4 regions of the Brachybacterium avium genome follow, and region 2 is predicted to be linked to each of the others. Evidence: riboswitches for the same ligand, from Rfam matches in the RefSeq annotation. Region 2 holds a riboswitch; each other region holds the start of a gene.
What was found. Region 2 has a riboswitch for thiamine pyrophosphate ahead of thiO (glycine oxidase ThiO). Riboswitches for the same ligand answer to the same signal wherever they lie in the genome.
Positions count from the first base shown of each region.

Region 1: it holds a riboswitch for thiamine pyrophosphate, as region 2 does, so the genes downstream of both, CFK39_RS06140 (bifunctional hydroxymethylpyrimidine kinase/phosphomethylpyrimidine kinase) here and thiO (glycine oxidase ThiO) in region 2, are expected to answer to the same signal.
Region 3: it holds a riboswitch for thiamine pyrophosphate, as region 2 does, so the genes downstream of both, CFK39_RS04040 (ECF transporter S component) here and thiO (glycine oxidase ThiO) in region 2, are expected to answer to the same signal.
Region 4: it holds a riboswitch for thiamine pyrophosphate, as region 2 does, so the genes downstream of both, CFK39_RS13845 (ECF transporter S component) here and thiO (glycine oxidase ThiO) in region 2, are expected to answer to the same signal.

Region 1 covers NZ_CP022316.1:1,338,191-1,345,998, reverse strand. Annotated here, with positions in the region: gene CFK39_RS16740 (MFS transporter) at 1-215, opposite strand, end outside; gene CFK39_RS06140 (bifunctional hydroxymethylpyrimidine kinase/phosphomethylpyrimidine kinase) at 212-1,894, opposite strand; TPP riboswitch at 1,885-1,977, opposite strand; gene CFK39_RS06135 (exonuclease SbcCD subunit D) at 2,067-3,230, shown strand; gene CFK39_RS06130 (AAA family ATPase) at 3,227-6,295, shown strand; gene CFK39_RS06125 (beta-ketoacyl-ACP synthase 3) at 6,483-7,373, shown strand; gene CFK39_RS06120 (chondroitinase family polysaccharide lyase) at 7,434-7,808, opposite strand, start outside.
Region 2 covers NZ_CP022316.1:2,003,715-2,011,522, forward strand. Annotated here, with positions in the region: gene CFK39_RS09050 (ThiF family adenylyltransferase) at 1-1,082, opposite strand, end outside; partial or broken gene CFK39_RS09055 (thiazole synthase) at 1,080-1,853, opposite strand; gene thiS (sulfur carrier protein ThiS) at 1,857-2,099, opposite strand; gene thiO (glycine oxidase ThiO) at 2,096-3,259, opposite strand; TPP riboswitch at 3,252-3,355, opposite strand; TPP riboswitch at 3,546-3,637, shown strand; gene CFK39_RS09070 (3-oxoacyl-ACP reductase) at 3,913-4,716, shown strand; partial or broken gene CFK39_RS09075 (LLM class flavin-dependent oxidoreductase) at 4,716-6,025, shown strand; gene CFK39_RS09080 (Gfo/Idh/MocA family protein) at 6,083-7,111, opposite strand; gene CFK39_RS09090 (sodium:solute symporter family protein) at 7,711-7,808, shown strand, end outside.
Region 3 covers NZ_CP022316.1:884,776-892,583, forward strand. Annotated here, with positions in the region: gene purD (phosphoribosylamine--glycine ligase) at 1-619, shown strand, start outside; gene CFK39_RS04030 (phosphoribosylaminoimidazolesuccinocarboxamide synthase) at 616-1,530, shown strand; gene CFK39_RS04035 (ATP-binding cassette domain-containing protein) at 1,606-4,041, opposite strand; gene CFK39_RS04040 (ECF transporter S component) at 4,031-4,735, opposite strand; TPP riboswitch at 4,774-4,882, opposite strand; gene CFK39_RS04045 (protein-L-isoaspartate O-methyltransferase family protein) at 4,951-5,553, opposite strand; gene CFK39_RS04050 (MBL fold metallo-hydrolase) at 5,603-6,328, opposite strand; gene purS (phosphoribosylformylglycinamidine synthase subunit PurS) at 6,616-6,888, shown strand; gene purQ (phosphoribosylformylglycinamidine synthase subunit PurQ) at 6,888-7,613, shown strand.
Region 4 covers NZ_CP022316.1:3,090,872-3,098,679, reverse strand. Annotated here, with positions in the region: gene CFK39_RS13855 (M13 family metallopeptidase) at 1-1,756, shown strand, start outside; gene CFK39_RS13850 (hypothetical protein) at 1,753-2,349, shown strand; TPP riboswitch at 2,341-2,446, shown strand; gene CFK39_RS13845 (ECF transporter S component) at 2,490-3,071, shown strand; gene CFK39_RS13840 (ATP-binding cassette domain-containing protein) at 3,208-5,178, shown strand; gene CFK39_RS13835 (ankyrin repeat domain-containing protein) at 5,199-5,639, shown strand; gene CFK39_RS13830 (GNAT family N-acetyltransferase) at 5,646-6,200, opposite strand; gene CFK39_RS13825 (nucleoside deaminase) at 6,274-6,759, shown strand; gene CFK39_RS13820 (alpha/beta fold hydrolase) at 6,788-7,808, opposite strand, start outside.

The DNA of each region.
Region 1 (7,808 bases), 670 kb from region 2:
GGACGGCCCATGAGCATCGCGATGATGATCAGCGCCCCGGTGGAGGCGGTCGCACCGGGCCCTGCGAGCACCAGCATCGCGGGGGCGAGGGCCGTCACGGGCAGGAACACATGGATGTTGTCGATGAAGTTGCCGACCACCCCGGCCCGCAGGGCGGCTCGCCCCGCCGGGGGCAGCTGCTGGGGTTCGGTGAGCGTCGAGGCGGCAGCGGTCATCGGGTCGCCCCGCTGAGAACGGCCTCCGCCTGGGCGGCGTGCGGCTCGAGCCGACGGGCCTGCTCGAAGAACTCCAGCTCGTGGCGGCACGCCAGGAGGAACGCTCGCGTCGCCGCGGCCCGCTGGGCGGGGGTGGCCGCAGCGACCTCCCGCTCGACCTCGCCCAGCGCCCCCTGCACGCCCTCGACGAACCCGGGATCGCGATAGGTCTCCAACCAGGCGGCGTACGGATGGCCCGGCGCGATCTCGGCCAGATCACCGCCCACCTGCGCGTAGAGCCAGAAGCACGGCAGCACCGCGGCGGCCGTCACCGGGGCGGCGGAGCCGAGCGCATGGGCGAGCAGGAAGTCGGTGTACGCGCTGGTCACCGGGCTGATGGCGGTGCCATCCTCGGCCGGTTCCGCGGAGAGCCACGAACGATGCAGCTCCGCCTCGACCGTCAGACAGGTCCGGGGGGACTCCGCCCAGAACGTGCGGCCCGAGGCGGTGGTGGACGCCTCCGCGAGGGCGGCCAGGGCGCGGGAGTAGCGGGCGAGGTAGAGCGCATCCTGGGCGAGATAGAACTCGAAGGCCGGGCCGGTCAGGCTCCCCTCCACCAGCGCCCGGACGAATCCGGAGCCCGCCACCTGCGCAGCCAGGGAGGAGCCGGCGGCCCAGAGCGCGGCGGTCCACGGGCCGGCGGGGGCGACGACCGGGAGCACCGGGGCGGTCCCGGCCTCCGTCCCGGCAGCTCCCGCGCAGGCATCGATCAGGTCCTCGGGCGTCTCGAGCCGGGCGGGGACCTCGCCCACCCGCAGCCAGGGCGCGGCGGAACCGGCCGCTGCCAGCCGTCGGCCCTGGTGGGCGTGGTCAACGGGGCCGTGCCCCGTCCCGACGTGCAGCGCCCCGCCGTGCACGATCGCCTCATGCAGCCACTGGGTCGCCCAGGCCAGGGCCGCGGCGGGGCTGTGACCGGCCCCGAGGCGGGTGGCGAGGGCGGAGGCGAGGGAGCAGCCGGTGCCGTGCGTGCTCGTGGTCTCCACCCGGGCCGAGCTCGCCCGGTGCTGCGCGCCGTCGGCCTCCACCCAGGTGTTGCTCACCTCGCGGTCCTCGAGGTGACCCGTCTTGACGACGACGGCGACCCCGGTCTCCGCCGCCCAGCGGCCGGCCTGCGCGAGCGCCTCCCCTTCGCTCCTCGCGCGCGGCGCACCGGTGAGCACCGCGAGCTCGTCGATGTTGGGGGTGACCACGCTCGCGCGACGGCAGAAGCGGATCATCGCCTGCTCGGCCGCGGGTTCCAGGAGGCGATGCCCGCTGGTGGCGACCATCACCGGGTCCACCACGAGCACCCGCGGTGGGTGCGCGTCGAGCCAGGCCGCGACCGTCTCGATGACCTCGACGGTGCCGAGCATGCCGGTCTTGACGGCCTCGAGGGTGACGTCATCGCTGACCGCGGCCAGTTGGGCGGCGAGGAACTCGGCCGGCGGCACATGGATGTCGCGCACGCCGTGGGTGTTCTGGGCGACCACCGCGGTGACGACGGCCATGCCGAACCCGCCCGCGGCGGTGATCGACTTGAGATCCGCGGCGGTGCCGGCGCCGCCGGTGGGGTCCGTCCCCGCGATCGAGACCACGCGCGGCACCGTCGGCCGGACGGGGAGGAGGGCAGAGGGGGACTGGGTGCAAGGATCCGAACTCATGCGGACATCCCTTCGCTAGTACGAACTAGATCAGGTTCCACGGGTGTCATCTCAGCGCGTCTCACGCACCCCGTGTCCGCCGACCACCCTAGAGCACGAGCTCGCAGCGGGGCCCGCCGTCCACGACGGTGAGACGTCACCGGCTGTCGGCCCCCGCTCGTAGGCTCAGGGCATGAAGATCCTGCACACCTCGGACTGGCACCTGGGCCGCACCCTGCACAAGGTCGACCTGCATGCCCACCAGGCCGCCTTCCTCGACTGGCTGGTCGCGCTGGTCGAGACCGAGCGGGTCGACGTGGTCGTCATCCCCGGCGACGTCTACGACCGCGCCGTGCCCGCCGTGTCCAGCGTGACCCTGCTGGACAGCGCCCTGGCGCGCCTGGCCGACACCGGCGCCACCGTGGTGCTGACCTCCGGGAACCATGACTCCCCGGAGCGGCTCGGCTTCGGCCGTTCCCTGATGCGCGCCGGCATCCACCTGCTCACCGACGTTCCCGGCATCGAACACCCCGTCTCCGTGGCCGATGAGCACGGCGAGGTGCTCTTCTTCGGCCTGCCCTACCTCGAACCCGACCGGGCCCGCACCGAGCTGGTCGCGGAGGGGGAGCCGCCGCTGGCTCGCAGCCACGAGGCCGTCACCCGCGCCGCGCTGGAGCGTGTGCATGAGCGCGCCGCCGCGCATCCGGGAGCGCGCACCGTCGTCCTCGCCCACACCTTCGTCACCGGCGGCGATGCCAGCGACTCCGAGCGGGACCTCTCCGTCGGCGGCGTCGACTCGGTGCCCGCCGGTGTGCTGGGAGGCCTCGACTACCTGGCGCTGGGCCACCTGCACGGCTGCCAGGACCTCACCCGCCTCGTCGGCGCCCCCGCCTGGTACTCCGGCTCGCCGCTGGCCTTCTCCTTCTCCGAGAAGAACCACCGCAAGTCGGTGCTGCTGGTCGAGCTCGGCGCCCCCGGGACCGCGGCAGAGGTCCGACGGATCCACACCCCGGTGCCGCGCCCGCTCACCGAGCTGCGCGGCTCCCTCGAGGAGATCCTCGCCCGCGCCCCCGAGCACGGCGGCGACTGGATCAAGGCCGTCGTCACCGACCCGGCCCGCCCCGCCCACCTGCAGGAACAGCTGCGCGAGGCCTTCCCGCAACTGCTGCTGACCGAATACGCGCCCGAGGGGCGGGAGGCGAGAGCGGGCACCCCGGTGGTGCGGCGGGAGCAGAATCCGTTGGACGTGATGGACGACTTCCTCGCCCACGTCACCGGCGCGGCTCCCACCGCCGCCGAGCACGAGGTCCTGGACCGCGCCTATACCGCGGTGCGCCGCCAGCAGGAGGCCTCGTGAAGCTTCACCACCTGCGCCTGACCGGGATCGGCCCCTTCGCCGGCACCGTGCAGATCGACCTCGCCGCTCTCGGCGCGAGCGGCATGTTCCTGCTCGAGGGCCCCACCGGCTCCGGCAAGTCCACGATCCTCGATGCCATCGTCTACGCCCTGTACGGGCAGGTCGCCGGCAGCGTCAGCAGCGGCGACCGGATCCGTTCGCAGTTCGCGCCGCCCACCGAGGCGAGCGTGGTGGACCTGGTGTTCGAGACCGCCTCCGGCATCTTCCGGGTGCGCCGCCAACCCGAGTTCCACCGCCCCAAACTGCGTGGCACCGGCACCACGAAGGAGCAGGCCAAGGCCGTGCTCTGGCGGATCGGCTCCCCGCAGCTGATCGAGGACGTCATCGCCGACACCGCAGGCGGGGGCAGCGGCGTCGAAGCGATCGCCGCCCGGATCGACGAAGTGGGCCGCGAGATCCAGCGCGCCGTGGGACTGACCCGCGAGCAGTTCACGCAGACCGTCCTGCTGCCGCAGAACGAGTTCGCCCGCTTCCTGCGCGCCGGCACCGGGGAACGCCAGACGGTGCTGCAGCGCGTGTTCGGCACCGAGACCTACGCCGCCGTCGAGAAGCAGCTCGAGGAGATGCGCAAGCAGGCCAGGCGCGAGGTCGACGCCGCCCAGCAGACCCTCGGCACCGCGCTGGCCCGCTTCACCGAAGCCGCCGCTCTGGAGGAGGAACCGGTCGGCGTGCTCGAGGAGCACGCCGCTGCACTGCGCCTGGAGCCGCTGGCCGGGCTCGCCGAGGAGCACCTCGCGGCGGTGACCGCCCGGGCCGACGAGGCCGGTGGCGCGGCGGAGCAGGCCGGGACCGCCGAACAGGCCGCCCGCACCGCGGCCGAGGCCGCGACCACCGCCCGCACGCGCATCGACCGCCGGCGGGAGCTCGACGAGCTCGCCGATCGGCTCGAGAAGGAGAAGACCGCCCTCGAGAGCGCGCAGACCGCCCTGCAGCGCGACGAGACCGCTCGCCCCGTCGTCGAGGTGCTGCGTCGCCGCGACGGCGCCACCACGAAGGCCGCCACCGTGGTCGAGGCCCTCGCACAGCTCGCGAGCACCACCGCGGAGCGGCAGAAGTCGGTGGTGGACCTGCTGGAGGAGGAGGACGCTGCTGCCCAGCTGGCCGCAACGGCCGACGAGGCCACGACCGCCGCCGGCACGCTGAAGGACCTCGTCGAGCTCGAGGCCGGGCTGCCCGCGCGGGAGCAGCAGCTCGCCGGGCGACGCGAGCAGCTCACCGCGTCGACGACCGCCCTCGCCGCGCTCACCGAGCAGCTCGAGGCACGGCCGACCCGACGCACCGAGCAGGTCACCGCCCGGGATGCCGCGCGCAAGGATGCCGCCGCTCTCGGTGACGCCCGGCTCGCGCTGCGCACCGCCGAGGAGCGCCAACAGGCCACCACCGCTGCCGCGGCCCAGCAGAAACAGGTCGAGACCGCCCGCGAACAGGCCGCAGCCAGCCTGCGCACCGCGCAGGAACGGGCGGCGACGGAGAACCAGCTGCGCCGCCGCCGCTTCGCCGGGATCGCCGCCGAGCTCGCCGTCGACCTCGAGGCCGGGGACGCCTGCCCCGTCTGCGGCGCGCTCGAGCATCCGCACCCGGCGAGCACCGCCGAGGACGCCGTCGGCCCCGAGCAGGTCGAGGCCGCGGAGGAGGAGCGCCGGGCCGCCGAGGCCGCGCACTCCCGCGCTGAGCAGCAGCACGCCCTGGCGGGCCAGGAGCTCGCCCGGCTCCACGAGGCCGCCGGAGACCTCACCCCCGAGACCGCGACGACCGCCGTCGAGGCGGTGAAGACGCAGGTCACTGCCGCCCGCACGGCCGAGAAGGAGGCCGCAGAGCTCGAGACCGCGCTGACCGCCTTCGACGAGGAGACCGAGCGCCTCACCCGGCGCAGGGAGGCCGATGCTCTCGGCGTCGAGCGCGAACGCACCGCGATCGCCGCCGCGGCCGAGGCACTGGAGACCGACCGCAGCAGGATCGCCGAGGCTCGCGGGGAGGACGACTCCATCGCCGACCGCCGCCGCGCCCACCTCGCCCGCGCCCGGGCCGCGACCGCCCTGCGGGAGGCGCTGCGCAGCCGGACCGAGGCCGAGCAGCGGGTGGCGGAGCTCGTCGAGGAGGCGGAGACGTCCCTGGCTGCCAGCGGGCTCGCCACCGTCGAGGCGGTCCGTGCCGCCGTCCTCGCCGCCGAGGAGCGCGGGCGGCTGCAGAAGCTCGTCCAGACCCGCGCGGTCGACGAGTCCCGGCTCGCCGACGGCCTGGCCGAGGAGGGCATCGCCGAGGTCGTCGCGACGCCGGAGGCCCGGGAGCAGGCGGAGGCCGTAGTGGTCGCGACCGCCGAGAAGCTCAAAGCCGCCCGTGCCGCGGTGCAGGAGGCCGCCGGTATCGCCGCCCGGCTGCGGGGCATCGCTGAACGCGCCGCCGCCGCCCGGACCGCACTGCGGACCGCATCGGCCCAGGTGCGCAGCGTCAGCGAGGACGCGGGCATCACCGTGCGCGTCGCCGACCTCGCCACCGGCCGCTCGAGCGACGGGGAGCGGGTGCAGCTGTCCACCTACGTGCTGATGTGGCGGCTCGACGCCGTCATCGAGGCGGCGAACGTGCGCCTGGCCCTGTTCTCCGGCTCCGACCTCGAGCTGCTGCGCGACACCGGTGCCCGCGGCGCGAGGAAGACCGGCCTGGACCTGCTGGTGCTGGACCGCCGCACCGACCAGGTGCGCGTGCCCGAGACCCTCTCCGGCGGCGAGACCTTCTTCGTCTCCCTCGCGCTCGCCCTCGGCCTCGCCGACATCGTCATGGGCGAGGCCGGGGGAGTGCAGATGGAGACCCTCTTCATCGACGAGGGCTTCGGCTCGCTGGACCCCGAGACGCTCGAGACCGTGGTCCGCGAGATCGGACGGCTCGCCGAGAGCGGCCGCGTGATCGGGATCGTCAGCCACGTCGGCGACATGAAAGCGCAGATCGCCGAGCAGATCCACGTGCGCCGCGGCGCCGACGCCCGCTCCACCCTGACCGTCACCGCGTGAACACGTCTGCCCGTCCAGCGAAGCCCCGTAGGGTCTACGCCTGGCGCGGTCCGCACCGGTCCGCCACGATCCCGCAGGAGCCGACATCTTCGACACCTCGAAGCCCCCGAGTCCCGCCTTCCGTACGGCACCCACGAGCCCCGGCTCCCGGATCGTGGGCACCGGCCACTACCGGCCCGCGCGTGTGATGACGAACCAGGATCTCGAGCAGCTGGTCGAGACCAGCGATGAGTGGATCCGCCAGCGCACCGGCATCGAGTCCCGACGCATCGCCGCCGACGGCGAGGGCGTGCCCGAGATGGCGACCGCGGCCGCCCGCGCCGCGCTCGCCGACGCGGGCGTCGACCCCTCGGAGGTCACCCAGATCATCGTCGCGACCTGCTCGAACGAGGAGCGCTCCCCGAGCGCTGCCGGCAGGGTCGCCGAGATGCTCGCCATCCCCGCCCCCGCCGCCTTCGACGTGGGCGCGGCCTGCTCCGGCTTCGAGCACGCCCTCGCCGTCGCGGACATGTCGATCCGCACCGGCGCGTCGACCGTCTCCCTCGTGATCGGCGCCGAGAAGCTCTCCGCCTTCACCGACTACAGCGACCGCACCACCTGCATCCTCACGGCCGACGGGGCGGGCGCCATGGTCCTGCGCGCGAGCGAGGAGCCCGGCATCGCCCCCGTGCAGTGGGGCACCGAGCCCGAGCTCGCCGACGCGGTCACCATCAACGGCGAGGGCCCCTGCTTCTCCCAGCAGGGCCGTCAGGTGCTCGGCTGGGCACTGCGCGAGGCGCCGAGGATCAGCCGACGGATCGTCGAGGCGGCGGGCCTGGACATCGAGGACATCGACGTCTTCGTCCCGCACCAGGCGAACCTGCGGATGATCGAGCCGCTCGCCGCCGCGCTCGGTCTGCGCGGGGACGCGGTCGTCGCGGACGACATCATCACCTCGGGCAATACCTCGGCGGCGACCATCCCGCTGGCCATCTCGCGGCTGCGCGAGGCCGGGCGCATCCCCGCGGGGGCGACAGCGCTGCTGATCGGCTTCGGAGGCGGCTTCGCCTGGGCCGGTCAGGTGGTGCGCCTGCCCTGAACCGGCCCTTCATCCTCGCTCGGCGACTGCACCAGCCTCAGCCGCTGGAGCCGATGCTTCTCACTTGTCGTTGCCCGGCGGGTTCGCCGTCTGGATGAGCGAGAACTCCACGCTCTTGCCGTGCTGGGTGCTGAGAGTGACCGCGGTATCGCCGGAGGAGAGCATCGTGAGCGACAGGCCCAGCTCCCGTGCTACACGGGCGTGGCGGACTCGCCAGCGGCCCTCGAGCACGAGAGTGGTCTCGGTCTTCAGGCTCTCCTGATACCTCCACTCAGCCTCGTAGGGGTTCTGGTTGCCCAGGAAGGTGCCGTCCTCGTCGTACGCCGACTCGTCCCGCCCCTCGTACAGGTGCAGGTCGGGGTCGGTCACGGAGAACTCGGTGGCCCGGCCGTCACCGGAGGGGTGGGTCAGCACCATCGCCTGGCGGTCGATGGA
Region 2 (7,808 bases):
TACAGCACGATCTCGCCGCCGCCTCGTCCCGTGGGAAGTGCGTGCTCGCCGTGCTCGAGGAGCTGAGTCAGCGGGAGGTGGATCGCGCCCTCGATCGCCCCGGCGGCATGCTCCCAGTCCTCGCGCACATCGATGAGCGTGACGTCGGCCCCCGAATCGAGCAGCGACCGCAGGGCGGGCACGTCGAGCGTCTCGCTCGGCTCGGGCGCACCGAGCCGGCATGAGGGGTCGGCGGCGGCCGGCACCTCCACCCGGGTGGCCCTCGTGCGGTGCGGGTCCGGGACGAGCCGCAGCGTTCGGGAGGTGCTGGTGGCCTCGTCCCACAGCAGCAGCCGGCCGACCAGCGGCTCACCAGTGCCGGTGACCAGCTGGATCACCTGCGTCCCCATGATCATCCCGAGCAGGCCCGGCAGTGTGCCGAGTACGCCGCCTTCCGCGCAGGAGGGCACCTCGCCCGGGGCCGGGGGCTCGGGGAAGACGTCGCGGTAGTGTGCGCCGCGCCCCGGCCAGAACACGCTGACCTGCCCTTGTCCTCGCAGCACGGCAGCCCAGACCACCGGCACCCCGGTGATCTCGCTGGCGTCGGCGACGGCATAGCGGGTGGCGAAGTTGTCGCTGCCGTCGAGCACCAGGTCATAGTCCTCGACGAGGCCGGTGACCGATTCGGGGGTGAGCCTCTCGGGATGTGTGCGCACCTGGACCTCGGGATTGAGGGCGCGGACGGCTGCGGCCGCGGACATTGTCTTGGGCGTACCGATGGCCGGCGTGGTGTGGATGACCTGGCGGTGCAGGTTGGAGGTGTCGACGAGGTCGTCGTCGACGATCCCGAGAGTACCGATACCGGCCCCGGCGAGGTACTGCAGCGCGGGGGAGCCGAGCCCTCCCGCGCCGACCACCAGGACCGAGGCCGCGCGCAGGCGTCGCTGCCCGAGGGTGCCGATCTGCGGCAGCGTGATCTGGCGCCGGTAGCGGTCGAGCTGCTCCGGCGTCAGCTCCGGGCCCGGGGGACCAGCGGCGGCAGGGACTGCGGGGCGGGGGAGGTCTCGCTCATGCGAAGTCCCCGCGGGGTGAGCGGTCGTGATGCGACCGTCGTGGCTCGAGGAGGCCAGCGCCAGGCTCCGGCGCGGGATCCGGCCGGCACCCGCCGCGAGATGGCCCGCCCGGACGGCGTGGGCCATCGCGCGGGCCATGGCCTCGGGGTCGCGTGCGCGGGTGATGGCGCTCGCGGCCAGCACCGCGTCGCAGCCGAGCTCCATCGCCAGCGCGGCATCGGAGGCGGTGCCGATCCCGGCATCGAGCACGACCGGCACCGTGGCGCGGGAGGTGATCATCTCGATGTTGTGGGGATTCAGCACGCCGAGGCCGGTGCCGATCGGAGCTCCCAGCGGCATCACCGCGGCCGCGCCGACGTCCTGGAGGCGCTGCGCGAGGACCGGATCGTCCGTGGTGTACGGAAGCACGGTGAATCCGCGCTCGACGAGCATGGCGGTGGCCTCGACGAGCTCGACGCCATCGGGGAGCAGGGTGTCCTCATCGGCGATGACTTCGAGCTTCACCCAGTCCGTCTCGAGGGCCTGACGGCCCAGCTCCGCCGTCAGCACGGCGTCGCGGGCGCTGAAGCAGCCGGCGGTGTTGGGCAGGGCACGGATCCCCAGGCGGCGGATCATCGTGAACACGGAGTCCCGCGTCGTCGGGGAGAAGCGGCGCAGGGCGACCGTGGTCATCGCGGTGCCGGAGGCGAGCAGGGCTCGTTCCAGGGCCGCCAGGTCCGTGATGCCTCCGGTGCCCATGATCAGGCGGGAGCTCAGGGTCTCTCCGGCGATGACGAGTTCTGTCTCGGGGGTATCGGTCATGATTCATCCTCCTTGGACGGCGGTGACGAGCTCGTACCGGGCATCGGAGGTCAGCGGGGTGTGGGCCCAGCTGCTGCGCGGCAGGACCGCATCGTCGACCGCGATGGCCACGCCGAGCGGGGTGCCGTCGCACGCGCGCCCGTCGTCGCCGACCTCGCGGCCGAGGCGGTCGGCCACCAGGTCGCGGACCGTGACGGCGTCGGACAGGTCAAGATCCTCGCCGTTGACGTGGACGACGATGCTCATGAGACCTCCTGGAGGTGGGATGTGGTGGTGAAACGGGCGGGATCGACGGCGGCGAGCTCCTCGGCCATGTCCCCGGGCGGCGGTGCCCCGGGATCGGCCTCGAGCAGATCGGCGGTGCGCGCCGCGGCCCAGGCGGAGAGCAGGATCCCGTGGCGGTGGTAACCGGTGGACACGATCACTCGCGGGTCTGTCGGCACCGGTCCCAGCAGCGGGAGGTCATCCGGGGTGCCGGGGCGGGCGCGAGCGATCACTTCACGCAGTTCGGTGTCGCGGACGGAGGGGAGGACCTCGGCCGCGTCCTGCAGCAGGGTCAGCACCGCGCCGGCCGACGCGCCGACCATGTCGTCCTCCCGGCTGGTGGCCCCGAGCACGAGGCCGCCGCCGCGCGGCACCAGGTAGAGGGGACGCCCGCGGACCAGGGCTCGGACCGTGTGGTCCAGCAGGTTGTCCTCCTCGGGCAGCAGGGCGGAGGCGGGGACGTGCAGGCGCAGGATGTCACCGTGGACCGGGCGCAGCGACAGGTCGAGCACCCGGTGCGGTCCGTCGATCTCGGTGGTGCCGAGGCCGGCCGCGAGAATGATCCGGTCGGCGTCGATCTCCTCGGTGGAGGCGACGCGGCTGCCGATGGTGAGGGAGACGGGCGGCCCGTCGCCGGGACGCCCCGGGCCGGCCAATGCGTCGACGACGGCGGCGACCAGGGTGCGGGGGTCCACCTGGTGGTCGCGGGCGACGAGCATCGCCCCGGCCACGTGCCGGGCCAGCGTCGGAGCGCGACCGCGCAGCTGCGCGGACGTGAGCTCCTCGACCTCGGCACCCTCCGCGCACTGCTCCTGTGCGAGAAGACGCAGGGCCTCGAGGTCGGACCGGTCGCGGCCGACGACGAGGGTGGGGGTGTCGCGGTAGCCCAGCGGCTCCTCGGTGCGCAGGGCGAGCTCGGCGGCCAGCGCGCGGTGGTGGCTCGCGGCCTTCCTCATCAAGGGCCTCAGCGAGTGCTGGCCGAACTGGACCTCACTGGTGGGAGCCAGCATCCCGGCCGCTGCGTGGGTGGCCTGTTCGGCCACGCCGGTGGAACGGATCTCGACCCGGTGACCGCGGCGTCTCAGCTCCAAGGCGGTGAGCAGTCCGATGATCCCGGCGCCGACGACGGCGACGTGCTGCATGAGCGGTCCTCCTGACGGCGGCATTATCCGCATCCAGTGCTGGTGGTCGGCACGAGGCCCTCTCAGCCCGACGAACGGGCTCCCACGGAACCAGGCCACCCTACCCGCAGCGGCGGGCGGGCGGCGGCGAGGGTCCATCCCGGCGGATCGGCCGACGGTCTTCCGTCCCGGGTCGGCCCGGCCCAGCAGCGCACCGTCCACTGGGACGGGTGCCCTCCTTCCGCACGGTCGCCGCAGCTCCCGCACGGGACGAACCGCCGCACGGGCGGGGCCATGGGTATAGTCGACGACCGACACGGGGTGCCCGACAGGGCTGAGAACACACCCGGTGAACCTGATCGAGTTCGTACTCGCGGAGGAATGTCGTCGATGAGCTGCTGTGCACTGGTCTCACCTGCAGTGGCGCCGTATGCGGCGCCGGCTGCCGTGACACCCCGGCCAGCAGCGCACGATGTACGGGCATCGCAGGCAGTGATGACACCGTCCGGCCCGGGCCTGAAGGGCCTGCGCCTGCCGTCCGCGAGAACGGGATCAGAGCCGACCCCCGTCGTCCCGCTCCTCCACCTGTGGAGCGTTCTCCCGCCCCTGCCCGGATGCCGGTCCTTCCGCCATCCCGGGGGCTCGCATCCCGTCTTCGAAAGGACGAACCACTCATGACCTCCTCTTCCGCTGCGCCCGCGCAGTCCCGGAGCATCCCCGCCCTCGCCGACCAGGTGGTCCTGGTCACCGGAGGCGCCCGCGGCCTCGGCCGCGCGATCACCGAAGCCCTGCTGAGTGAGGGGGCCCGCGTCGTCATCAACCACCTCACCAGCGGCGACGCCGCACGGGAGCTCGCGGCCCGCCATCCCGGCCGAGCGGTCGCGGTGCGCGCCGACGTCAGGGACCGCGGCGAGGTGGAGGCACTGTTCGAGGCGGCGCAGGCCGAGTTCGGCGCGCCCGTCAGCACCGTTGTGAACAATGCGCTCAGCGGCTTCTCGTTCAACGGGGACGCGAGGGCGAAGGCGGACGCGATCGACTACGACGCCTTCTCGGCCCAGTTCGCAAGCGCCGTGCAGGGGGCGCTGAACACGATCCAGGCAGCGCTGCCGGGCTTCGACCGGGCGGGTTCGGGCCGCGTCATCAACGTCGGGACCAACCTCTTCCAGCATCCGGTGGTGCCCTACCACGACTACACCGCGGCCAAGGCGGCGCTGCTGTCGCTGACCCGCACCTTCTCCGCCGATCTCGGCCCGCGCGGCATCACGGTGAACATGGTCAGCGGCGGCCTGCTGCGCACCACCGACGCGAGCTCCGCGACGCCCGAGGCCGTCTTCGACGCGATCGCCGAGAGCACCCCGCTGCAGTCGGTGACCACACCCGCCGAGTTCGCCGATGCCGTGCTGTTCTTCGCCTCGCCGTGGTCGCGGGCGATCACCGGCCAGAACCTGGTCGTCGACGGCGGGCTGGTGAAGGACTGATGGCCGCGACTGCTACCCGCCACGTGCGGCTGAACCTGTTCGCGCACGCGGTCGGCCACCACGGCGCCGCCTGGCGCGCGCCCGGCTCCGCAGTGTCCCGCCTGGGCGACATCACCTACTGGGAAGAGCTCGCCCAGATCGCCGAGCGCGGCCGGCTCGACGCGATCTTCCTCGCAGACGGCCAGTCGATCGCGCCCACCGGCGCCGAGCGCGGGCCCAGCTGGTTCCTGGAACCGATCACGGTGCTCACGGCGATGGCCCGCGCCACCGAACGGATCGGCCTGGTCACCACGGTCTCAAGCACCTTCTGGGATCCGTTCCATGCGGCTCGGCTGCTCGCGAGCCTGGATCACATCTCCCACGGCCGGGCCGGGATCAACGTGGTCACCTCGATGACCGATGCGGAGGCCCGCAACCACAGCATGGCCGCGCTGCCCGCCCACGAGGAGCGGTACGGCACGGCGGAGGAGTTCATCCAGGTCCTCCATGGCCTGTGGGACTCGTGGCCGCGCGAGAGCATCCTTGCCGACCCGAGGGTGTGTACGCCGACTCCTCCCTGCTCCGTCCGCTGGATCACCTTGGTGACTCCTTCGCAGTCGACGGCCCGCTGAATGTGCCGACGCCGCCGCAGGGACGCCCGGTGCTGTTCCAGGCCGGAGCCTCGGAGCCGGGACGCGACCTCGCCGCCCGCTGGGCCGAGGGGATCTACGCGGTGGCCTGGGACCGCGAATCCGCGCACGCCTACCGCACGGACCTCCGTGCCCGCGCCACGGCGCTGGGCCGTGATCCGGACCTGCTCGCGGTGGTGCCGGGACTGGTCACCTACGTCGGCTCGACCGAGGAGGAGGTCCGGCGCATGCAGGCGGACCTCCACTCCCGCCTCCCCGTCGAGGACTCCCTGCGCCAGCTCGCCTTCTTCGTCGGCCAGGACACCTCGGGCTGGGAGCTGGACGCTCCCGTCCCGCCGCTGCCACCGCTGGAGGAGTTCACCGGCCCGAAGGGGCGCTACGCGACGGTGCTGCGGATCATCCGCACCACACGCCCGACGGTGCGTGAGCTGCTGGGCTTCCTCGCCGCCGGCGGTGGCCATGCCACGTTCATCGGCACTCCGGAGTCGGTGGCCGACGAGATCGAGCGCTGGGTCGATGCGGGTGCGGCCGACGGCTTCAACCTCATGCCGCCCACCCTCCCGGGAGGGATCGAGGACTTCGTCGACCAGGTCGTGCCCGTGCTGCAGGAGCGCGGCAGGTTCCGGCGCGAGTACTCCGGGTCCACCCTGCGCGAGCACCTGGGCCTGCCGCAGCCGTAGGCGGGGGCCCGCCGGGGTCGTGAGGTGGTGCGGCTGCGGGAGGGGTGCCCGGCCGGCTCACGCCCCCGGCCCCACCCCGCTGAGCCGGTACGCCTCCTTCAGGATCTCCAGCGAGGCCATCGCCTCGCCGGGCCCGATCCAGAAGGGCTCCGGCTCGTCCAGGCGCTCATAGAAGTCGCGGATCAGCAGCTCGTGGGAGACGCCCCAGTAGGAGCGGCCCCCGGAGGTCACCGAGCGTTCGGCGAGGGTCTCCACCCGGCCGTCGGCCCAGCGGCTCGTGAGCCCGCCGTCGGTGCCGCCGCGCAGCGTCAGATAGGCCCTCTCGCAGTCCAGCTCGAGCTCGACCGGGCGGTGCTGCGGGGCGGTGAGGGTGGCATAGAACGAAGTGGTGATGCCGCCGGGATGGTGCAGCAGCAGTTCGGCGGTGTCCTCGACCTCTATGACGTCTCCGTACTTGCGGGTCGCCACGTGCCCATCGGTGCGCTCCACCCCGCCCAGCAGCCACTGCACCAGGTCCAGGGTGTGGATGGCCTGGTTGATCAGCAGCCCGCCGCCGGAGCCGGCCCAGGTGCCGCGCCAGGGCTTGGCGCGGAAGTAGTCGGCGCTGCGGGTCCAGACCACGGAGGCCCAGGCTCCGCGCACCGCGCCGAGTTCGCCCGTGCCCAGCATCTCGGCCAAGTGCCGGCTGGCCAGGTTGTAGCGGTTCTGGAAGCAGATCCCGACCTTCGGGGCGCCGGGCGAGGTGCTCGCGCTCGCCAGGGCGTCGACCAGGCGGCGGCCCTCCTCGAGGGTGTGCGCGAGCGGCTTCTCCTGCAGCACGTGCACCCCCGCCTCGAGGGCTGTCAGCGAGGGACCGATGTGCTGGTCGTGCGGCGTGGTGACGTGCACGGCGTCCGGGCCGAGGGCGTCGATCAGCTCCCGGGTGCCCGCGAAGCCGGGCACCCCGGTCGCCGCGGCGGCGCGGGATCGCGCCTGTGGGTCGGTGTCTGCCACACCGACGAGCTCCAGGCCCTCGATGTCCCGGATCGCCTCGAAGTGGACGACGGAGACATCCCCGCAGCCGATCAGCCCGATCCGCCTGGTCATCCGTGTCCTCCTGGTTCCCGGCCGCTGCGATACGGCTCTCTCGACGAGCGTCACTGTACGTGGGGCGCGAGCGCAGGTGCCATGCGTTGCCACGTGATGCAACGAGATGGCGGGGCGGGGGAGGAGGTCACCCGGGGGTGCGGGCAGTGGCGCGATTGGGCGACGAGAGCGAGCCGGAGGAGCGAGCGAAGAGACCTGGTCGAGCTGCGACACTCGGAGTGGTGCATGTTCATGCAGGTGTGGCGCAGGTCTACTCGGATTAGGTTTGTCTGACAATCGATTTGCGCGCTCTGACCTGCAATGGTTACCGGGGCGTTACCCGATAGGTGGCTATGTGGCGGGCAGTGTGCGAGTATCTATGCGGCTCCAAGTGCGACAGAGCCGCGGACCGTCCCACGAGGACGAGGAGCCGCGGCCGCAGTCCCGTCCCCGGAGCAGGTGCCAGGCGCCGCCCGGGTCGACGAAGACCGGACTGCATGCCGGGAGCTATTTGCCGGTCGGCCCGCTGCAGGGCCCCGCCCCGAGCTCAGCATGCGCTGTGCGACTCGCGGAGGACCGGACGCTTGTGATCGGTTTGTCCGCGACGAAAGGAAGTAACAGTGCCGCCCGCGCCTTCAGGGGAGATCGTCCAGCTCGGAATCATCGGAGTCGTCCTGCTCCTGCTCCTGTTCTACGGGGGCACGATGTGGATGTCGGT
Region 3 (7,808 bases), 1.1 Mb from region 2:
CTACTCCCCCCTCCCCTGGGCGCCGCCGGGCCTGACCGACGAGGTGCTGGAGAAGGTCGCCCGCCCGACGATCGCGGAGCTCGCCGCCCGCGGCATCCCCTTCGTGGGGGTCCTGTACTGCGGGCTGGCGCTGACCTCGCGGGGGATGCGAGTGGTGGAGTTCAACGCCCGCTTCGGCGACCCCGAGACGCAGGTGGTCCTGGAGCGGCTCACCTCCCCCTTGGCCCCGTTGCTGCTGGCCGCCGCCCGCGGCGAGCTCATCGAGGAAGCCGAGCTGACCTGGAGCGATGATGCCGCGGTGACCGTGGTGCTCGCCTGCGCCGGATATCCCGCCGCCGTGCGCACCGGCGACCCGATCACCGGGCTCGAGGCCTGCGAGGCTCGCGGCGCGCACGTCATCCACGCCGGCACCGCCGCCGCGGACGGCGCCCTGGTGAGCGCCGGCGGCCGGGTGCTGTCGGTGGTCGCCACCGGCGCCGACCTCGAGCAGGCCCGCTCCCGGGCGCTCGCGGCGACCGAGGAGATCGTCCTCGAGGGCAGCCACCACCGCACCGATATCGCCCGCCGCGCCGCAGCCGCTGCGCACACCGCCCCCGGGGCGTCGGAGGAGACCGCATGAGCACCAGCACCGCACCCCTGATCGAGGCCCCGCAGCTGGAGGGCTGGGACCACATCGTCTCCGGCAAGGTCCGCGAGCTGTACGTCCCCGCCGGGGTGGAGCCCTCGGCCGCCGAGGAGGTGCTGATGGTCGCCACCGACCGGATCAGCGCCTATGACCACTCCCTCCAGCCCGGCATCCCCGACAAGGGCCGCCTGCTCACCGGGATCAGCCTGTTCTGGTTCGAGCAGCTGGCGGAGATCGTCCCCCATCATGTGCTCTCCGGGACCGACGTCCCCGCCGCCGTGGCCGGTCGCGCGGTGCGCTGCCGCGGCCTGGACATGGTGGAGCTGGAGTGCATCGCCCGCGGCCACCTGACCGGCTCGGGCCTGGCCGACTACCGTGCCGGCGGCTCGGTGGGCGGTCACGTGCTGCCCAGCGGGCTGGCCGAGGCCTCCCGCCTGGAGCCCGCGATCTTCACCCCCTCGACGAAGGCCGCACCCGGGGAGCACGACGAGAACATCACCGTCGCCCAGGCCCGGGAGCTGCTGGGCGAGGATCTCACCGAGCAGCTGGAGTCCCTCACCCTGGCGGTGTTCGAGCGGGCCCGGCGGATCGCCGACGAGCGGGGCATCATCCTCGCAGACACCAAGCTCGAGTTCGGCCGCTCCCGGATCGACGGCACCCTGATGCTCGGCGACGAGGTGCTCACCCCGGATTCCAGCCGGTTCTGGTCCGCGGACACCTTCACCCCGGGCCGCACCCCGCCCAGCCTGGACAAGCAGTTCGTGCGGGACTGGCTGACCTCCCCGGCCTCCGGCTGGTCCAAGGGCTCCACCGACGCACCACCGGCACTGCCGGCCGAGGTGGTCGCCCAGACCCGGCAGCGGTACGTCCAGGCGTACGAGCGCCTCACCGGCCAGGAATTCTGAGCCGGGCCGGACCACCGCCAGGCGGGCGACAGCACCGCCGGGCGGGCGACAGGGCCGCCTCACCCGGCGGCCCCCTCACACCAGGACCAGCACGGCGATGACCACCGCCGCGATCCCGCAGGCCAGCAGCGCATCACCGCGACCCAGCGGGACCGGCCGCCAGAGGGTCCGCTCCCCCTCCCCGAGACCCCGTGATTCGAGGGCGAAGGCGATCCGTTCGGCGCTGCGCACCGCATCGACCAGCAGTCCGAAGGCGCAGCGCAGCAGGTGACGGGGCCGCAGCCGGGCCACGGCACCCGCGGCGGTCAGCGGCAGCCGCACCCGGTGGGCGCGGGTGAGCGTCTCCCACCGGTGCGGCAGATCATCCAGCAGCCGGCGTCCGGCCAGCAGCGCGTAGGTGAACCGGGCGGGCAGGCGGGCATGCTGCTGCAGGCTCACCATCGTGTTCCGCGGCTCGGTCGCCCACATGACGGTGAGGGCACCGAGCCCGATCACCAGCGCCCGCAGCGCCAGCGCCGCGCCCAGCACGATCCCCTCCTCGGTGATCCGGATCGGCAGCTCGGGCCAGGGTTCGTGCCCGGGGCGGCTGACCACATTGACCAGAAAGATCCCGCTGGCGAACACCACGAACGGCAACTGGCCGCGCAGCAGGGCCAGCGGTCCGCGGCGGCAGCCGATCATCACGCCGGCGCCGAGCAGCGCGTACAGCACCAGCAGCGGCACCGGGTCGGTGAGCGCGATGCACACGATGCTCAGGCCGGTCAGCAGGGCCAGCAGCACGGTGGGGTTGCGCCGGGCGAGCCGGCCCCGGGGGCCCGCCCTCGGGTCGGGCTCCACGGCCGACGGAGGCTTCTCCGCGGCCGGCTGGGGCTCTGCCCCGGCCAGCGGGCACGCGTCCGCGACCGGCTCTCCTGCGACGAGCCCGGCGCGCTGCAGCAGCGCCGTGTCCTGCAGCAGGTCTGCTGGCGGCATCGGCCCGTTCAGTCGGCCGTCATCGATCACGGCCACCGCATCGGCCGCTTCCACCGTGCGCAGGTCATGGGTGGCGATGACCACCCCCTGCCCGGCATCAGCCGCCTCCCGCAGCTGGTTGAGGACGGTGTGTGCGGCGGCTCGGTCCAGGCCGTAGCCGGGCTCGTCCGCCAGCAGCACCGGCCGCTCGGTCAGCAGCATCGCGCCGAGGGAGAGGCGACGCTGCTGACCGCCGGAGAGCGCGAAGGGGCTCGCCTCCCGCTGCTCCTCGAGCCCGAGCCGGGTGAGCATCGCCGTGACCTGGGCGGGATCCACCCCGGACGCCGCGAGCTCACCGGTCACGGTGTCGGCCACGAACTGGGCCTCGGGCCGCTGGAACACCAGGCCCGCCGCAGCGCCCTCGACCTCACCGCGAAGCGGCGGATCCAGCCGGGACAGCGCCCCCAGCAGGGTGGATTTGCCGGCACCGTTGCGGCCGACGACGGCGAGCAACTGCCCGGAACGCACGGTGAGGTCGACCCCGGAGAGGACCGGACGACCCTGATGGCCGAGTTCGGCGCCCCGCACGGTCAGCAGCGGCTCCCTCGCGGGATCCGCCGCAGCATTCGCCGGTGAGTCCGGGGCGAGGTCCCGGACAGGGCCCGCACAGCGCTCCGGACTCAGCTCCGCCGCGCCCTCCAGCTGCTGCTCGAGCTCGCGCGGCAGCCAGCACCCGGCCTCCCGCAGCGTGGCGCCGTGACGGGCGAAGACCTCCCCGGTGGGTCCGTCGGCGAGCACCCGACCGGAGGCGTCCAGGGCGATGGTGCGCGGCGGCAGCCCCGCCACCCCACGCTCTCCCGCCCAGTCGTCGAGCCGGTGCTCGACCAGCAGCACCGCGACCTCGCCGCCGGCGGCGGCTGCCGTGACGGCCTCACGCACCGCCTGCACCCCGTCGGCGTCGAGCATCGCGGTCGGTTCATCCAGCAGCAGCAGGCGGGGCCGGCCCACCACGGCCGCGGCGAGCCCTGCCCGCTGCAGCTGCCCGCCGGACAGCGTCGCGGCGGCGCGCTCGCTCAGGTCATCGATCCCGGCCTCGGCCAGCGCGCGGTGCACGCGCTGGCCGATCTGCGCGGGCGGGACGCAACGGCTCTCCAGCGGGAGCGCGACGTCGTCGGCCACCTGCGGCAGGCAGACCCCGTCGGCCGGGTCCTGCCCGAGGAATCCGACGGCCGCGGACGCGGCGAGGACGCCGCCGGCGATCGGATCGATCTCCCCCACCCGCAGCGTCCCGGTGACCCGGCCCCGCTGATGGGCGGGGATCGCGCCGGCGAGCGCCCGCAGCAGCGTGGACTTGCCGCAGCCGCTGGGTCCCAGCAGCAGCACCTGCTCCCCCGCGCGCAGGGTCCCGGTCCAGGGGCCGACACCGGCGCCCGAGGGCAGCACCACCTCGAGGTCCCTCGCCTCGACGACGAGCTCGGCAGGCGCTGTGGGCTCGGTGGACGCGGCGGCCCCGACCGGGCGCGATGTGTCGTCCCGGACCGTTCCCGCCTCAGCGGACACGGCGCTGCGGGATCTCGTCGGCCTGCGCCGACGCACCGATGGCGAAGTTCGTCAGCACTCCGGTGCGCTCCAGCGCGCGGACGATCACGCGGGCCAGCAGCCCGCCGAGGACGAGCCCAGAGAGCACCTGCATGCCCAGGCGCAGCGTGAGCAGGTCCTGGCCGTACCAGCCCATCCGGTACGCGGACCAGAAGAACACCAGGCCCGCGCCGAGCGCACCGGAGGCGGCGAACACGCCCCAGCCGAAGCGGCGGTAGCGGGTCAGGGCGAAGGGCAGCTCGCTGCCGAGGCCCTGCAGCGCGGCCGAGAGCACCAGCAGCGGGCCGACGGGGCTGCCCAGGAACACCACTTCGATGGTCCCGGCGAGCATCTCGGCGAGGATCCCCACGCCGGGGCGGCGGATGATCGCGATCGCGATCGGGGCCACCAACAGCCAGGAGCCGAAGATCACGTGCTGGGCGACATCACCGGCGGGGCCCATCGCGATCGCCAGCCAGCTCCAGGCCTGGACGAACACCCAGTACAGGAATCCGAACAGCACGCCGAGCACGACGACCAGCACGATCTCGCGCAGACCGAGTCGGGAGCGGGCGGGTGTGGGATCGGGGTCCGGGCTCGCAGGGGGCGGCGGGCCGCCGGGGGCAGCGGCGGGAGCGGTGGTGGGTGCGGAGGCGTCGTCAGAAGCGGGGATCACGGTCCGTGCCTTTCCAGACGGGCACGGGCGCGCGGCGACATTCGCTCGGCGGAGCTCCCTGCGCCGGCATGATCCGGATCAGGTTCTACGGTCGGAGTTCGAGAACTCCCTCTCAGCCCGGCCTACCGGACTCCCGTGCACGGGGCCACCCTAACTGCAGCGGTCCCTCCCGTGCACGGTGTCCAGCCGGCGGACCCTTCCGTGGCCGGTTCGGCTCATGGCGGGTCCTCGATGAGGGGCACGAAGAGGTAGGCCCCGTGGACGGTCTCCTCCAGCGCGTCGCCGCGGCGGGCGATCCGTCGCATCTGCTGGCCGACGGGGATGACCAGGATCCCGCCCTCGCCCAGCTGTGCGGGCAGCGCCGGCGGCAGGCGGCCGGCTCCGGCGGAGACGAGGATCCGGTCGAAGGGCGCGTCCTCGGGGGCGCCGAGCACGCCGGGCCGGGCGGCGCGGATCCTCGCCCGGCCCTCGGGCACGGTCTCGGCGAGCGCGGTGCGCGCCGGGCTCAGCAGCCGCTGCTGGCGCTCGAGGCCCAGCACCTCCCCGGTGGGGCCGACGAGATGGGCGAGCAGGGCGGTGGTCCATCCGGAGCCGGCTCCGAGGTCGAGCACCCGGTGCCCCTCTCGCACCTCGAGCAGGCGGAGCATGTTCTCGACGGTGGTGGGCTGCGAGTTGGTCTGCCCCTCACCGATCGGCAGCGGGGCGTCCTCGCCCGCCCGGTGACGGAGCGCGGCGGGGAGGAAACGGGCCCGCGGCACCGCCCGCATCGCCTGGGCGATCCGGTCGGCAGGGACCTCCCTGCCGAGCAGCTCCTGCATCTTGCTCACTTCCCGACCTCCTCGGCCCGGCGCGCTCGGCCGGGCGTGCTCAGTCCGCGCCGACCTCGATGACCCCGTCTGCCGGCCAATCGCGCACCTCGGTGCCCTCGGGAGCGAGATTCGTGGACTGGCGCAGGAAGATCGGACGGCCCGCGTCGCTCGCGATCGCGTCGTGCACCGGCAGCGCGAGCACCGGGCCGACAGCGCGCAGGAAGTCGATGGTCTCGCCGATCTTCGACCAGGGAGCGACCACCGCGAAGGCGAGCACGTCGATGCCCCGGAACTGCGGGACCGGTTCGAGCGAGTCGCCGGTGATGCCGAGGCGGGGACCGTCCCCGGCGGAGAGCACCAGGCCCGAGTTCCCCACCCGGGGGATGTCCGGGTGGATGACCGCGTGCTGGCCGCCGACGGCCTCGAGGCGCACCGCCTGCTCGCCCGGGACCGCAGGCAGTTCATGCGTGTCCCCGGCGGCGAGGGCCAGCAGGCGCTGCGCCGGGATCGCGGCGGCATCGCCCGCGGGTTCGGCGAGGAGCGCGGCCGTCTCCGGCTCGGCGATCACCTCGGCGCCGCCGGCCCGGTCCAGCACCTCCTGGAGCAGTGCCCGGTCGAGGTGGTCGGGATGCTGGTGCGTGATCAGCACGGCGTCCAGTCCGGACAGCAGCTCGGCGTCCAGGCCGCGCACGGCCTCCGTGCTGAAGCCGCCGGGGTCCACGAGCAGGCGCCGCCCGGCGATCTCCACGAGCAGGCAGGAATGGACGAGGTGGTGGATCTTCATCGGGTCCTCCCGGGGGCGAGGTCAGGTGTGCCTCGAACATATCGTCGCGGACGGCTCCTGCCCAGGGCCGGACCGCGCTGAGTCCACAACGCCCACACTGCGCGACCGCGCCCCGGGCGAGACGCGGACCCCATGGTGGGCAGCCCGCCGCCGGGACGCTCCGGCTCGGTACCATGTCAGGGGTCGGGCTCGTCCCGTCGGCCGCCCCGTGCGCCGACCGTGCCCGCCCCGCAGCCCTCACCCGCCAGGACCGCATCCCGCGGCCGTCGTCCCCCAGGAGAGCACCCATGCCACGTGTCGTGGTCCACGTCATGCCCAAGCCGGAGATCCTCGACCCGCAGGGCAAGGCCGTCGCCGCCGCGCTCCCCCGCCTGGGCTTCGAGGGCATCGCCTCGGTCCGTCAGGGCAAGCGGTTCGAGCTCGAGGTCGAGGGCGAGGTCACCGAGCAGGTGCTCGCCTCCCTGCGCGAGGCCGCGGAGACCCTGCTGTCCAACCCCGTCATCGAGGACGTCGTCTCGATCGACGTCGAGGACGCCGCCGACGGGAAGGCGCAGGCCTGATGCGCATCGGTGTGGTGACCTTCCCGGGCACGCTCGATGACCGGGACGCGCTGCGCGCCGTGCGGCTCGCCGGCGCCGAACCCGTCGCGCTCTGGCACGGAGAGGGCGACCTCAAGGACGTCGACGCGATCGTGCTGCCCGGCGGCTTCTCCTACGGCGACTACCTGCGCGCCGGCGCCATCAGCGGATTCGCCCCGGTGATGGAGAAAGTGGTCGACGCCGCGACGGGTGGGATGCCGGTGCTCGGCATCTGCAACGGCTTCCAGATCCTGTGCGAGACGCACCTGCTGCCCGGCGCGATGATCAAGAACGCCCATCGTGCGTTCCTCTGCCGCGACCAGCCGCTCACGGTGGAGAACACCCGCACCGCCTGGACCAGCGGGTACGAGGCGGGCCAGGTGATCCGCATCCCGCTGAAGAACCAGGACGGCCAGTACGTCGCCGATGAGCGCACCCTCACCCAGCTCGAGGACGAGGGCCGAGTGGTGTTCCGCTACGCCGCCGGCGCCACCCACGGCCCCGCCGGTTTCGAGGCCAACCCCAACGGGTCACGCCACGACATCGCCGGGATCACCAACGCCGCCGGCAACGTGGTGGGCCTGATGCCGCACCCGGAGCACGCGGTCGAGGCCGGTTTCGGTCCGGACCAGCCCGGTGAGGGCACCCGTTCCGGCACCGACGGCCTGACCATGTTCACCTCGGTGCTGAGCAGCCTGGTCGGCTGACCACTGCGGCCGCGCCGCCGCACGGGACCGCCGCACCGCGGCACCGGGCCGCAGCGCTGCCGCACCACCGGGCCACCGCACCGCCGGGCCACCGCACCGCCGTACCGCAGCGCCGCCGCACCACCAGGATTGTCAGGATCCGAACCAGAATCTGCTCGAGAATGGTACGGATCCTGACAATCCGGTGCCCGTGAC
Region 4 (7,808 bases), 1.1 Mb from region 2:
GGTGGGCGCGCTGTACCGGATGTTCATGGATACCGAGGCGATCGAGCAGGCCGGCCTCGGCGTGTTCGAGGGTCTGCTGGCCGAGGTCACCTCCACCCCGGATCTCGAGGGCATCGTACGAACCATGGCGGCCCCGGACTCCGGCACCTCCGCGCTGCTGGCGTACGTCTGGACCGACGACATGGACTCGACGAACTACCAGGTCAAGATCCACCAGGGCGGGCTGGGCCTGCCGGACGAGTCCTACTACCGCGAGGAGGACTACGCCGAGATCCGCACCGCCTACGTCCAGCACCTGGCGAACCTCGCCCGCGTCACGGGGCTCGCCGGTCGCGAGGGTCTGGTCCCCGGGAGCGCCGAGGACCTCGCCGCCGCCGTGATGGACTTCGAGACCCGTCTGGCCGCCTGCCACCTGGACGTGGTGCGCCTGCGCGACCGGGAGAAGTCCTACAACCCGATGGGCTCCGCCCAGCGCCGGGAGCTGGCGCCGAGCTTCCCCTGGGATGCCTACGTCGAGGGCACCGGTGCCCCGGCCACGGCCTTCGAGGTGGTCTCGATCGGTCAGCCCGACTTCGTCGCCGCCGCCGCCCGGCTGCTGGCCGGGGAGGACCTCGAGGTGCTGCGCAGCTGGCTGGCCGTGCATGCCGTGTCCGCCTACGCGCCGTACGGTCCCGCCGTCCTGGTCGAGGAGGACTTCGCCTTCTCCGGGAAGATCCTCTCGGGAGCCGAGGAGCTGCGGGAGCGGTGGAAGCGCGGTGTCGCCTTCGTCGAGGGTGTCGTCGGCTTCGCGGTGGGCCGTGAATATGTCGCCCGCCACTTCCCGGCCGCGCACAAGGAGCGCATGACCGAGCTGGTCGACGCGCTGATGGACGCCTACCGCGACTCCATCCGGAGCCTGCCGTGGATGACCCCGGCCACCCGGCAGAAGGCCCTCGCCAAGCTCGAGCGGTTCACCCCGAAGATCGGTTACCCCGAGCAGTGGCGCGAGTACGACGGCCTCGAGCTCGTGCCCGGTGACCTGGTCGCCAGCGCCCGGGCCTCCCGCTGCTTCGAGGCCGCGTTCGAGTTCTCCAAAGTGGGAGGGCCGATCGACGAGACCGAGTGGCACATGACCCCGCAGACGGTCAACGCCTACTACAACCCGGGCGCGAACGAGATCGTCTTCCCCGCCGCGATCCTGCAGCCCCCGTTTTTCGATGCCGAAGCCGAGGACGCCGTGAACTTCGGCGGGATCGGTGCGGTCATCGGCCACGAGGTGGGCCACGGCTTCGACGATCAGGGCTCGAAGTACGACGGCGAGGGCAACCTGGTCTCCTGGTGGACACCCGAGGACCGCGAGGCCTTCGACACCCGCGCCGCGCAGCTCATCACCCAGTACTCGGCCCTCTCACCCCGGGACCTCGACGACTCCCATCGCGTCAACGGCGCCCTGACCATCGGCGAGAACATCGGCGACCTGGGCGGACTGTCCATCGGGGTGAAGGCCTACCTGGCCAGCCACGACGCCGCCGAGGTCGAGGCCGAGATCGACGGCTTCACCGGCCTGCAGCGGGTGTTCTGGTCGTGGGCGACGGTGTGGCGCGGCCGCCACCGCACCCAGGAGGCGATCCGCCGCCTGGCCGTGGACCCCCACGCCCCGATGGAGTTCCGCTGCAACACGGTCGCGAGCCACCTGGAGGAGTTCCACACCGCCTTCGAAGTCCATGAGGGTGATGCGATGTACCGCGCACCCGAGGAGCGGGTGAGCATCTGGTGAGGCCGGAGGCGCCGTTCTACGTGGGTCGCACGCGGCCCTCGTCCATCGGCTGGACCCGCATCGCGATCACTCTGGTGGCCGGCGCCGTGCTCGCGCTGCTCATGGCGCAGCGCTCCACATCGCTGGGCATGCTGCTGGTGGCAGTGCTGTTCCTGGGCCTGGCGGTGTGGACGTGGATGGGGCAGCGGACCCGCTTCATCGTGGACGGGCACGGGCTGACGGTCAGCTTGGGAGGGTTCCTGCCTCGCAAGCCCTGGCCGCTGGAGGATTTCCGCACCGTGCAGCTGCGCGAGCTGCCGCGCTCGCAGGTGGGCGTGGCCCTCGGCGGCTACGGATGGCGTCGCAGCCGCGCATCGACTCCGCAGCCCGCGGAGCTCACCCCTGTCGGGTCGCGGAAGATCTTCACCCTCGACCAGATCCAACAGCCCTACCGGATGCTGGTCACCCGGCCGGGGACGATGGTCGAGATCATCGGCCGCGGCTCCACCCACTACATCCTCTCCCCGAGGACCCGCACGCCACGGCCACCGCGGTCGACCAGGCGATCCGTTCCCGGCGCTGAACGGGTAGACTTCCCCCTCGTCATCCACTGACAGGGGAGCACCGCGAGGTGCTGAGAGTGCGCAGCCCGCGCAGACCCTCGAACCTGATCCGGCTCACACCGGCGTAGGGAGTCGGGATATCCGTGGAGCGCCGCCGGCGCCCGCGCCCCTTCCAGAGGGAAGGAGAAGTGATGACTCGTTTCCGTACCGTGGACCTGCTGGTCACCGTTCTGATCGGCGCCGCCTTCGGCGTCGCGTACCTGGGCTACGGCCAGCTGTACACGCTGATCGGACCGCTGACCGCGACGTTCAAGCCCGCCGAGGGACTGCTGGCCGGGATCTGGTTCCTGCCGGCGATGCTCGCGGGGCTCATCGTGCGCAAGCCCGGTGCCGCCCTGCTGGCCGGGCTGCTCGCCGCCGTGCTGTCGATGCTGCTGGGCAGCCAGTGGGGCTGGGGCACCGCGATCTCCGGCCTGATGCAGGGCGGCGGCGTCGAACTCGCGTTCCTGCTGACCCGCTACCGGCGCTTCGGCCTGCCGGTCGCCGTGCTGGGCGGCGTCCTCGCCGCGCTGCTGGAGTGGGGATGGGAGAAGGTCGCGTACTACCAGGAGATGAGCTGGGCCTTCTCCGGCGCGATGCTCGCCTGCTTCCTGGTCTCCGGGGTGCTGCTGTGCGGCGTGCTCGGCTGGGCGGCCGCACGGGCGCTGGTCTCCACCGGCGCGGTGGACTCCCTCGCCGCCGGCCGGGAGCACGCCCGGGTCGCCGAGGCCTGAGCAGGCGGCCCCGATCACCCCTCCCCGCGCCCCTGCCACGACCGGTCGACAGCTGACCGGTCTGACCTGGCGACCGCTGACCCGCTCCCGGCCCACGATCGCCTCGCTGGACCTCACGATCCCGGCCGGGCAGCGGGTGCTGCTGGCGGGTGCCAGCGGCAGCGGGAAGTCGACCGTGCTGCGGGCCCTCGCCGGGCTCCTCGACGAGGAATCCGGCGAGGGCACCGGCCTGCTGCCTCCACCGACCCGGCCCGGGGAGGCCGGGCTGCTGCTGCAGAATCCCGCGCATGCCGTGGTCGCGGCGACGGCCTTCCGCGACATCGCCTTCGGGCCCGAGAACGCCGCCCTGGACCGCACGGAGATCCGTGAGCGCGTCGCCGCAGCCCTCGCGGCCGCACAGGTGGGGCTGGATCCCCAGCGGGGTCCGCTCGAGGTCTCCGGCGGGCAGCAGCAGCGCATCGCACTGGCCGGCGGCCTCGCCCTCGACCCCGAGCTGCTGCTGCTGGACGAGCCCACCAGCATGCTCGACCCCGACACCGCGGACCGTGTCCGCGAGGCGATCCTCGTGGCCGCCGACGGTGCCGGTCTGGTCATCGCCGAGCACCGGCTGGGGCCCTGGCTGGCTCACGTGGACCGGTTGGTGGTGCTCGGCGAGCAGGCGCAGATCCTCGCCGACGGGGCACCGGGCGAGGTGCTGCGCGAGCAGCGGGCGCTGCTGCAGGAGATCGGGGTGCTGGTCCCCGAGGAGAAGAGCGCGGCGCGACCGGCCGCGACGCGATCAGTCGGGGCGGGGCCGATCGTCGCCTCGCTGCGCGGCGTCACCGTCCCCTCCCGCGGGCTGACCTCGCCCCTGGACCTCGAGGTGCGCGCCGGTCGCCTCAGCGTGCTCACCGGCCCCTCCGGAGCAGGGAAGACCACCATGCTGCGCACCCTGCTCGATGCGGCCGCACCGGCGACCGGCGAGGTGCAGCGGCCGGAGCCCGCACGGATCGCGGCGGTCCCCCAGAACCCCGAGCACTCCTTCGTCGCGACCACCGTGCGGGCCGAGCTGAGCGCCTCCCCCTGGGCCACCGATCCCGTCCTCGCCGAGGAGCTGCTGGAGCGCGCCGGGCTCGCGCACCTCGCCGGCGCCCATCCCCATCGTCTCTCCGGCGGGGAGCAGCGCCGCCTGGCGACCGCAGCGGCCCTCGCCCAGGCCCCGGACCTGCTGGTGCTGGATGAGCCCACTGTCGGCCTGGACGCCCGTCGGCGCCGGGACGTGCAGTCTCTGCTCGCGGACGCCGCGTCCCGCGGCTGCGCCGTGCTGGTCGCCACCCACGACCCGGAGCTGATCGCGGCCGCCGCCGACCGGTTCGAGCTGCCGGCCCCGGATCCGGCCGGGCCACCGCCCGCGCCGCGGCGTCGGCTTCCCGCCGATGCGCTGAATCCGCTCACCCTGTGCCTCATCGGGATCCTCGCCGCGGCCGGCTCCTTCGCCGTGCAGACCTGGCAGGGCGGGCTGCTGGCCCTGCTCCCTACGGTGCTGCTGGCACCGCTGGCGGTGCGGACGCTGCGCGGCGGCGCCCTGCGCCTAGCCCCGATCCTGCTCTCGGCAGCGGGGCTGGCCTGGACCACGGCCCTGCTCGGCGACGCACCGCCCCTGTCGCGCGAGGCATGGCTGCTGGGACTCAAGGAGGCCGCCCGGATCACCGCCTTCGTCGCCCCCGGGGTGCTGGCGCTGGGCAGCGTGGAGGCCACGGCGCTCGGCGATGCGCTGGGTCAGCGCCTGCGCCTGCCCGCCCGGCCGGTCGTCGCCTCGGTGACGGCGCTGGTGCGGGTCGGTCATCTGGGCCGGCAGTGGGAGGTCATCCTCCGCACGCGGATCCGTCGGGGCCTGGGCAGCGCCCGCTCTCCGCGACTGCTCGCCGGGGCCACGCTCGCCCTGCTGGTGGACACGCTGCGCGGGGCGGAGCAGCAGGCCCTGGCGATGGATGCGCGCGGATTCGCCGGGGCGGACCACCGCACCTGGGCCGCACCCAGCCCGCTGGGCCGGGCGGACCTGCTCGGCGCCGTGATCGCCGGCGGGTTCCTGGTCTGGCCGCTGATCGCGGGGATGCTGGTGGGGTGAGCGCGTCGTACCCTGGAGCGGTGAACGAGGACACCCGCACCCAGCCCACCAGCCCCGAGGACCCCGTCAGCACCGAGGACGAGGCCGTGATCGCCCTGGCCCACTCGCTGCTCGACGCCGCCCGCACCGGTGACGCCGCCGCCCTCCTGTCGCTGGTCGACCAGGGCGCCCCTGTGGACCTGCGCGACGGGGCCGGGAATTCCCCGCTGATGCTCGCCGCCTATCACGGCCACGCCGAGCTGGTGCGCGAACTCGCCGCCCGCGGCGCCGACGTCGACCTCGTCAACGACCGCGGTCAGTCCCCGCTGGCGGGCGTCGCGTTCAAAGGCTTCACCGATGTCGCGGAGGTGCTCCTGGAGGCCGGGGCCGATCCTGCTCTGGGCACCCCCAGTGCGCTGGATACCGCGGTCTACTTCGAGCGTGCGGAGATGGTCGCGCTCATCGAGGCCCGTCGGGCGTAGGCGGGTTCAGGCCCGTGAGGGCCTCCGCACCATCGCGACGTGCTCGATCCCTGCCTCCATGAACATCTCGCTGACGGTCTCGAAGCCCATCGAGGCGTACCACTGCTCGAGATAGGCCTGGGCATCGATGCGCACCTCCGCCCCGGGCGCGGTCTGCTCGATGTGCTCGAGCGCAGCGATCATCAGGCGGCGTCCGACACCGCCGCGGCGGTGATCGGCGCGCACGGCGACCCGGCCGATCCGCACCACGGCCGCCGCGCCGGTGCCGTCGGCCTCGAACAGCATCCGCAGGTGCGCGACCGGTTCGCGCTCGAGCCCGCAGGCCGCCGCCGCGGATCCCGGCAGCTCGATCCAGGCCAGGGTGGTCGTGGGCTCGAGCTCGCGGCCGTCGAGGTCCGCATCGGTGGCTCCCTGCTCCATCGTGAAGACGTCCTGTCGCAGCATCGCCAGCAGGTACAGGGTGCGCGGGTCGATCTCGGCGAGGACCGCCCGGCGGAGCACCCCGTCGTGGCCGTGCTCGGGAGCGGGGGCCGGGGCAGTGGCGGAGGCCGTGTCGTTCATGCGGTCACGGTACGGCACTGCCGGTCCCGGTCGTATCCTGCAGGGGCGCCGTTCCCCCATCGAGAGGATCATCATGGCCCCGACCCCCACCGCCGAGCAGGATCAGCGCTTCCTCGACCTCGCGATCGAGCAGGCACGCACGAGCTGGCACCAGGGCGGGGTGCCGATCGGTGCCGTCCTGGTCCACGAGGGCAGAGTCCTCGCGGCCGGGCACAACCAGCGGGTGCAGAAGCAGTCCGCGATCCTGCACGCCGAGACCGACACCATCGAGCGTGCCGGTCGGCTCACTGCCGGCGTCTATCGCGAGAGCGTCCTGTACACGACCCTGTCGCCGTGCCTGATGTGCGCCGGCACCGCGCTGCTGTACGGGATCCCCCGCATCGTCGTCGGCGAGAACCGCAGCTTCGAGATGTCCGAGGCGCTGCTGCGCGAGCGCGGGGTCACCGTCGACGTCCTGGATGATGCGCGCTGCCGGGCCCTGATGGAGCGGATGATCGTGGAGCGTCCGGAGATCTGGAGCGAGGACATCGGGGTGGAGAGCTCGGAGCTCGATCGCTGAGGAACGGGCAGGCGAGGCCGGAGTGCCGTCATCCGAGGAGGCGGTCGACGGCGTCTCGCCAGGCGTCGACCATGCGCGGTCCGCCGTGGCCCTCCTCCTCGACGAGCACCAGCTCGCTGCCCGGCCAGGCGCGATGCAGCTCCCATGCGGTCAGGGCCGGACCGGAGACGTCGCGGCGGCCATGGATCAGCACGCCGGGGATCCCGTCGAGCCGGGGCATCCCGCCGAGCAGTCCCGCGCCGGGCGCCGCACCCCAGTCCCGCGCCCAGTCGGCGACGAAGCCGTCGTGGGCCCAGTAGTGGCTGACCAGCCGGGCGAAGCCGCGCTCGTACTCGGACACCGGCTGATCCTCGTGCGCGGCGTGCGACTGTGCGGGCCCTCCCCCGCCGATCCCGATGTGCGCGTCCTCCCAGGTCATCCAGGCCCGGGCGGCGTGGTCGACCAGGGCGCCGGCCGGCCCGGTGAGCATCCGCCGATAGGCCTCGACCAGGCGCAGCCGCTGCGGGGAGTGGTCATGACGGTCGAAGCCGGCGTGGGCCTCGGCGACGGAGGCGAACTCGTCCCACGCCTCGGGGTAGAGCGCGCCGACGCCCTCGGTGATCCAGTCGACCTCGCGACGGGAGGTGGAGGTGACGGCGAACAGCACCACGCCCAGTACCCGCTCCGGATGGGCCTGGGCGTAGGCGAGGGCGAGGGTGCTTCCCCAGGAGACGCCCTGGACGACCCAGGACTCGATCCCCCGGTGCTCTCGCAGCCGCTCGAGATCGGCGACCAGATGCGCGGTGGTGTGCGTGCTCAGGTCCACCGCTCCGGGCGCTCCCGCCCCGGGCACGGAGCGGCCGGCGCCCCGCTGGGACAGGCTGATGATCCGGGCACGACCGGCCGGGGACTGCCGCCGATAGCCGGGGGTGAGCCTGCCTCCCGGCCCGCCGTGCAGGTAGAGGGTGGGCACGCCACCGGCGATGCCGGACTCCTCCCAGAAGATCTCGTGCCCGTCGCCGACCGGGAGGCGCCCCTCGGCAGTCGTGGCGGACGGAGGCGGAAGCGGC